Regions from separate parts of the Methylomarinum vadi genome, predicted to be linked through region 2. Evidence: riboswitches for the same ligand, from Rfam matches in the RefSeq annotation. Region 2 holds a riboswitch; the other holds the start of a gene.
What was found. Region 2 has a riboswitch for cyclic di-GMP ahead of EP25_RS0108405 (TIGR03790 family protein). Riboswitches for the same ligand answer to the same signal wherever they lie in the genome.

Region 1 (3,419 bases), 440 kb from region 2:
CGAAGACAACAATTCCGCGCCGGTCAATTATTTGGAGCAACAGGGCGCCGACCCGGCTTTGGTGCTGGAAAACGCTGACTGGAAAGATCATAAGGAAGAGTTGTTGATTTCAGCGATGGCTGAACTTGATGAACGTAGCCAGGATATCTTGACCAGCCGTTGGTTGGCCGATGAGAAAGCGACGCTACACGAGCTGGCCGAGCGTTATAATGTATCCGCCGAGCGCATCAGGCAGCTGGAAAAAAACGCCATGAAAAAGCTGAAAGCCGCGGTAGTGCTGGAAGCATAATTTTTTCAAAAAAGGCTTGGCAAAACAAAAAGCCCTGGTATAATACTCAGGATCTGCCGAGGTGGTGAAACTGGTAGACACGCTGGATTCAAAATCCAGTTCCTTCGGGAGTGCCGGTTCGATTCCGGCCCTCGGTACCAGATAAAGATAAGGGGTTGTGAGAAATCACAACCCCTTTTTTTATACCTAAAAATTTTTGCACAATCTCTATAGTCATCAATGGCAATTGGCGGATTACCTCAAGGTCGAGAGCGAAGACGTCGTGTTGGTCGATTACTTGGATGACCAATTAGAGCTTACCCAAGACGCACATTCGAAACCTACCGCACTCCCGCTTCGGCGAAACCTTGCGCGAAGATATATTGCGGGCGCTTTCCTTATCCGATACCTCCAAGCATTTTGGCTTGACCCGCAGTTCGTAGCCTGGTTGCGGCGTAGCGGAATCCGGGAATGTCGTGGTTCCCAGATCCCGCATTTCGTAATGCTTCATGCGCGGGCTACAAGGGTTGCCCGTAAAATGAGTCCTTTGGGCCTTAACCCAAGAAACCTCAGGCTATGTCGGAGATAGCTTGATTCGATTTAAGTTTCATATAAGACTTCTAATTTATACTTAGCGAGTAAGATAATGCTTACATTTTGTGTGTAAGGACTTTAGCGCGTACAACGTGTTGATTACAATATGGCTTAATGATCTTAATGAGTTGAGAATTGCGTAATGAATCAACTTTTTTAGGGGATTATAAGCATAAATTGAGAAATAGTTCTCTGAACAGGGAAAGGCTGTAACTAAATGTTTTACTTAAATAAATTATTGCATACTACGTCACAACTTTATGGGCATTTCTCATTAAACTTTCACCCAACAGGAGCGGCAAGGCATTTAAACAAGCCGTTAACCTGGCCTGAGAAGGCAAGTTGATCTGAAAAGAGCAAACTCATCGAAAGGTGAGGACGCAAAGTTTCCAGTCTAACGGAGTTTTTCCTATGACAGTGGGATTGCCAGATCAAACGATGCAAAATGCATCGCTTGATTTATTATCGCCACCTCTGGGATCTCCTTCGGACTTAAATTTGATAATTTTGGAGTTAGAGTCATGAAATCAAAAAATATCCGAAGAAGCCTAAATCGTTCAAAACAAGTTTTAAAAACGGGAGTGGCGGTTTGTCTCGCAAGTGTTTCTTGCGTGACAGCCGTAAATGCTGCTCCCGAAAAGCCTTGGAAAACCGGACAAATTTTGGTTAAACCAAGGGCAGGGTTGCCAGCGAATGAATTCAAAAATATCCTCAAAAGAAGTAATGCTCGAGCAATTGAAGCAATTGGGGCGCTGAAAGTGCATGTGATCAGTGTTCCCGAAAATGCAGAGGAAGCCGTGGTCAGAGCGTTGTCTAAGAATCCGCATATCGAGTTTGCCGAATTGGATATGGCTGTGGAACCGAGCGAAATGATCCCTAACGATCCAAAATTCAGCAGTGCCTGGCATTTACCTAAAATCCAGGCGCCGACAGCATGGGAGACGTCAATTGCCGATGGCATCACAATCGCGGTACTCGATACCGGTGTCGATGCGACGCATCCCGATTTATCCGGAAAATTGCTTGCGGGCTGGAATGCGGTGGATGGCAGCAACAGTACTTCCGATGTCAATGGGCATGGTACGGCAGTCGCCGGTACTGCGGCCGCTTCCAGCAATAATGCCACCGGCGTGGCGTCGGTGGCCTGGAACGCTCAAATATTGCCGGTGAGAATCACTAATCGTTCCGACAGCTATGCCTATTGGAGTGACGTGGCCAGAGGCCTGAACTGGGCGGCCGATCATGGCGCGGATGTCGCCAATATCAGCTATGCCGTTTCCAATAGCTCCTCCGTCTCATCTGCCGCACAGTATATGCGCTCCAAAGGCGGGGTGGTCGTCGTGGCAGCCGGTAATGACGGCACCGATCCAGGGTATAGCGATAACCCTTATATGATTTCGGTTTCCGCTACGACAAGCACCGACGCCAAGGCGAGCTGGTCCAATTATGGGGCTTTCATCGATGTCGCGGCTCCGGGGTCATCTATTTTGACTACCACGCGTGGCGGCGGTTATGGCAATTGGAACGGTACTTCCTTTTCCAGTCCAGCCGCGGCTGGTGTCGTTGCGTTGATCATGGGGGCCAATCCGACATTGACGCCGGATGAAATCGAACAAGTATTGGAAGGTTCCGCCGATAAAATTGCCGGCGATTGGCATCCATATTATGGCAATGGAAGAGTAAATGCCGCTACGGCAGTGCAGATGGCAATGAATATGGACAATACGCCGGTTGATAATCAAGCGCCTTCGGTGAATATTTTCTCTCCGGTCGGCGGCGACCAAGTCAGCGGTATTGTTCAGGTCGAAGTCAATGCCAGTGACGATGTCGGAGTGAATGAAGTGTCATTGTATGCCAACAACCAACTGGTCGGAACCGACGGAACCGCGCCTTATCAGTTCAGTTGGGATAGCGAGGCTTTTGCCGATGGCGATGTCGTATTAACCGCTTATGCCGACGATGCGGCGGGAAACCAAGGGACGTCCAACGATGTGTCGGTCACGGTTAAGAACCTGCCTGATGTGGTTGATCAGAATGCGCCTTCAGTGGCGATCAGCAATCCGGCCGACGGCAGCACCGTCAGCAGAACGGTAACCATTTCGGTTTCCGCGGAGGACGATGTGCAAGTGGCCCGCGTCAGCCTGTATATCGATGGAGTGTTGATGGGTTCGGTAAATGGGAACTCATTGGACTATTCTTGGAATACCCGCAAAGTTAGCGACGGTAGTCATACCATAGAAGCGGTAGCCGTGGATACCGCCAATAAATCGAGTCAACAAGCTATTCAGGTGAATGTCGGTAGTAGCACGAACAATAAGTCGTCGGGAAGAGGAAATAAAAAGAAATAAAGCTTAACCCATAAAAAAAGCCGGCGGAAGCCGGCTTTTTTGTAGTTTATTTTTTGTTGCGCAACCTTGAGGCTCCGAATCCGAGTAGCCCCATGCCAAGCAGGGCGATTGAAGCGGGTTCGGGCGCGTTGCCTTGGCCGCCGCCACCGCCACCATTATTAGCATTATAGGCCGTATAATGGCTTAGCCTTTCAAATGTACAGGTTGTA
Region 2 (3,419 bases):
TCGTTAATGTTTAACAAAATCCTCGCCCTATTGCTGGGTACATTATTGCTCAACGGTTGCCAATCCGCATTCGGCCCCAATGCGTTACAAAACACTCACCCGGCTTATAATCAGGCTATCGCGCAGTCGCTGAACGAACAAATGCTACTCAACCTGGTCAGGTTACGATATCGCGATCGACCTTATTATCTCAGGGTTGGCAGCGTCACCGCTTCGTTAGCATTCGACAGTAACATCGGCATCGGCTCGGAATTGGACCTCGGTCCCGGCGGCAATATCATACAGCCCAATCTGGGTATCGGCTATTCCGACAAACCGACCCTATCTTTTCAACCACTCCAAGGCGAGGATTTCTTGAAAAGCGTGTTATCGTCCATTTCCTTCGACGCCCTGCTGGTCATGACCCAATCAGGCTGGAGCATCGAACGTGTCTTCGGCTTATGCGTGGAACGCATCAACGACGCCTTCAACGCCCCCAGCGCATCCGGGCCCACTCCGGCCATGGAACCGGAATTCAGAAACTTCAAAAAAGCGATGAAACTGATGCGAGAATTGCAGTTGTCCCACGGAATCGAAATCGGTCCCGACGAAAACAACCGTTTGAATATTTTGTTCAAAGCCACGGCAGAAAATCGAACTAAAATAGCCGAATTATCGAACTTTCTCGGCTTCCAAAAACCCCAACATGAACAAACCTTATTAATCCGGCTGGATAATAATTTTCTCAATACCGATAGAAATGTACTGAAAATCCGTCCGCGTTCGATCGTCAGCGTCTTGTTTTATCTGTCCCAACAAGTCGACATTCCCAATCAACATATCGAAGCCGGCCTGGTAAACGTCACTCAACGGCGAGCAGGCGGCCCGTTTAACTGGGGCGAAACGCCTGCCGGCGAATTTTTCCGGATACGCTTCAGCGAAGATTACCCAGATTCGGCCTTCTTAACAGTTCCTTATCGCGGACATTGGTTCTATATCGCCGACAACGACCTGGAATCGAAATCCACTTTCATGTTATTGAGCCAACTGTTTAATTTACAGGCCGGCCAAAGCCGCTACACTGGCCCTACCCTGACCTTGCCGGTGCGTTGATTGCTAGTGCATGCAATTGAGTCAAATCACGCAATACTTACGTGAAATAACACAATTTCATAGTGTCATAGCCCTATCTTTTTAATTATCACCCAGATCATTTCGGCAAATCCCCTACTTCCATTTCTCTTCTTGTATTAGCTTCAAGGGATTCATATTCAAGCACTTAACTTGAAACCGCTGGCATTAAACAATAACACATCAATATCAACCCTCTAACTTTTTACATTTTGGCATGTAACGTGCTTAAATCAAGACGGCTGCAACGAAAAGGATTTTGCAGCCCTTTGCCACACCCGTTGTGAGACGGGGCCGGAAAGCCACGGGTCTTTCTCAGACAGCCGAGCTGCCTCCTTAGGATTCAAGGTGTGCGGAACAAGTCAATGGAGAGATTAAAAATGTCCCGCAAACTTGCTAGTTCAGGAACAGCCATTTTGCTTTCCCTCCCCTCAATCAAAAGCAAATGTTCCTGAACTATGCATCCTCTTCTATTTGGGCAGTTCAGCATTTGTAACAGAACCTTTGCCAGCAAATCTATCCGTTGACGGGCCTCCATCGATTATCAACGAAAGAAAACATATCGCCCATTGATAAAATGCATCCGATGTTCCTCAAGGAAATGCCATTTTAATCAACAATACCGATAACACAGGAAAGACGACCATTTTTTGGTCATATGGAACTATATGAAACCGCATATTCCTTTGCCGGTTGTTAAAAAATTTTCGATCGATTTGTTCGCCTCTTCCATGATAATCCCTGCATCATCATTTGCATTACAATAAAACCATTTTCCACCTTCTGGCAGATTAACATTCCTTTCCGAAACAGATTTCAACCATGACTTCCCGATTTCCCTTTCAATCCATCCAATCATTTACCAATAAATATCGTTGCCTCCCCTTCGACCTGCCGGTGTTATTTTTTTTAAGCCTGTCATTCGCCTCTTTCTCGGCTAACGCTTACTCAAATTTATTGAAACCATTACCGGCATTAACGGCAAATGAATTGGCAATCATCGTCAACGACTCCGACCCTTTAAGCGTAAAAATTACCGAATATTATCAAGCCCGCCGCCATATTCCGGATGAGAACATCATCCATGTACATTTTACCCCCGGTTACAACACATTGCCCGTAACCAAGTTCAACCGAATTAAAGCCTCAGTCGACCGGCAAACATCGCAACACGTACAGGCATACGCTCTAACCTGGATGCAACCCTACCGGGTCGGCTGCATGTCCATCACTACTGCTTTCGCGGCCGGTTATAACGAGTCTTTCTGCGCGCGCGGCTGTAAACAAACGCGTCCTTCCCCCTATTTCAACAGTGATAGCAGCCAACCTTATCAAGACTGGCAATGGCGGCCAACAATGGCCTTGGCCGGAGAAAATCTTGCGGACGTCAAGGCCTTGATCGACCGAGGAGTGGCATCGGATTACAGCAGGCCGAAAGGAACCGCCTATCTGTTGCAAACATCGGACAAAGCGCGCAATACCCGTGCGATCTTTTTCCCTTCGATCGACAAAGCTTTTTCAGGATTGTGGCCCGTTGAAATTCTGCATCAAGACACCATAAGCAACCGACAAGACGTGATGTTCTATTTTACCGGTAAGACCCATATCGATAACATAAACACAAACCATTTTCTAGCCGGAGCTGTTGCCGACCATCTAACCTCTTCCGGCGGCATTCTTACCGGCGGCGAACAAATGAGCAGCATCGAATGGCTGAAAGCCGGAGCTACCGGAAGCTATGGCGCGGTTGTCGAGCCTTGCAATTTCGTTCAGAAATTTCCTAACCCCGCCATCATGTTGCATTATTACCTGAGAGGTAACAGCTTGATCGAGGCCTACTGGAAAAGCGTAGCTTGGCCCGGCCAAGGTATTTTCATTGGCGAACCGTTGGCCAAGCCCTTTGCTTACCAATAAACCCCATCGGCATTCGTCCGCTCCGGCCTTCCTTCCGCACTGTTATTAAGCGCAAACTTACTATATTAATCAAATACCTACATAACAATAAAATAAGACAAAACAGGGTACAACAAACCATTTAACTGCTATACTCATTCTCTCACTTAAACCAACAATCTCGTTTTGTTATGAAACCGGACAGACGACGCCATCACAGGGTAAAACCGAAAAAAATGCAGGTTGCGGTTTATCCCGACCATCCTTGCGATCAAGAGACCAGCCTGAATGCCGAGATTCTCGATATCAGCCGCAGCGGCATCAGAATCAAACTCAGTCAACCGGCTCAAACACGCGTCAACGAAAAAATCAAAATTACCATGATCTTACCGGAATCCGGCGAACCTTTTTCGGTG

Region 1: linked by a shared signal. The riboswitch ahead of EP25_RS0106140 (S8 family serine peptidase) and the one ahead of EP25_RS0108405 (TIGR03790 family protein) in region 2 are both predicted to bind cyclic di-GMP.

Annotation. Positions count from the first base shown of each region.
Region 1 is NZ_JPON01000001.1:1,214,452-1,217,870, reverse strand. Features, by position in the region: gene rpoH (RNA polymerase sigma factor RpoH) at 1-289, shown strand, start outside; tRNA gene EP25_RS0106150 (tRNA-Leu) at 345-429, shown strand; cyclic di-GMP riboswitch class I at 1,208-1,293, shown strand; gene EP25_RS0106140 (S8 family serine peptidase) at 1,384-3,210, shown strand; gene EP25_RS0106135 (PEP-CTERM sorting domain-containing protein) at 3,257-3,419, opposite strand, start outside.
Region 2 is NZ_JPON01000001.1:1,650,779-1,654,197, forward strand. Features, by position in the region: gene EP25_RS0108390 (hypothetical protein) at 7-1,092, shown strand; cyclic di-GMP riboswitch class I at 1,372-1,446, shown strand; gene EP25_RS0108405 (TIGR03790 family protein) at 1,933-3,024, shown strand; gene EP25_RS0108410 (PilZ domain-containing protein) at 3,195-3,419, shown strand, end outside.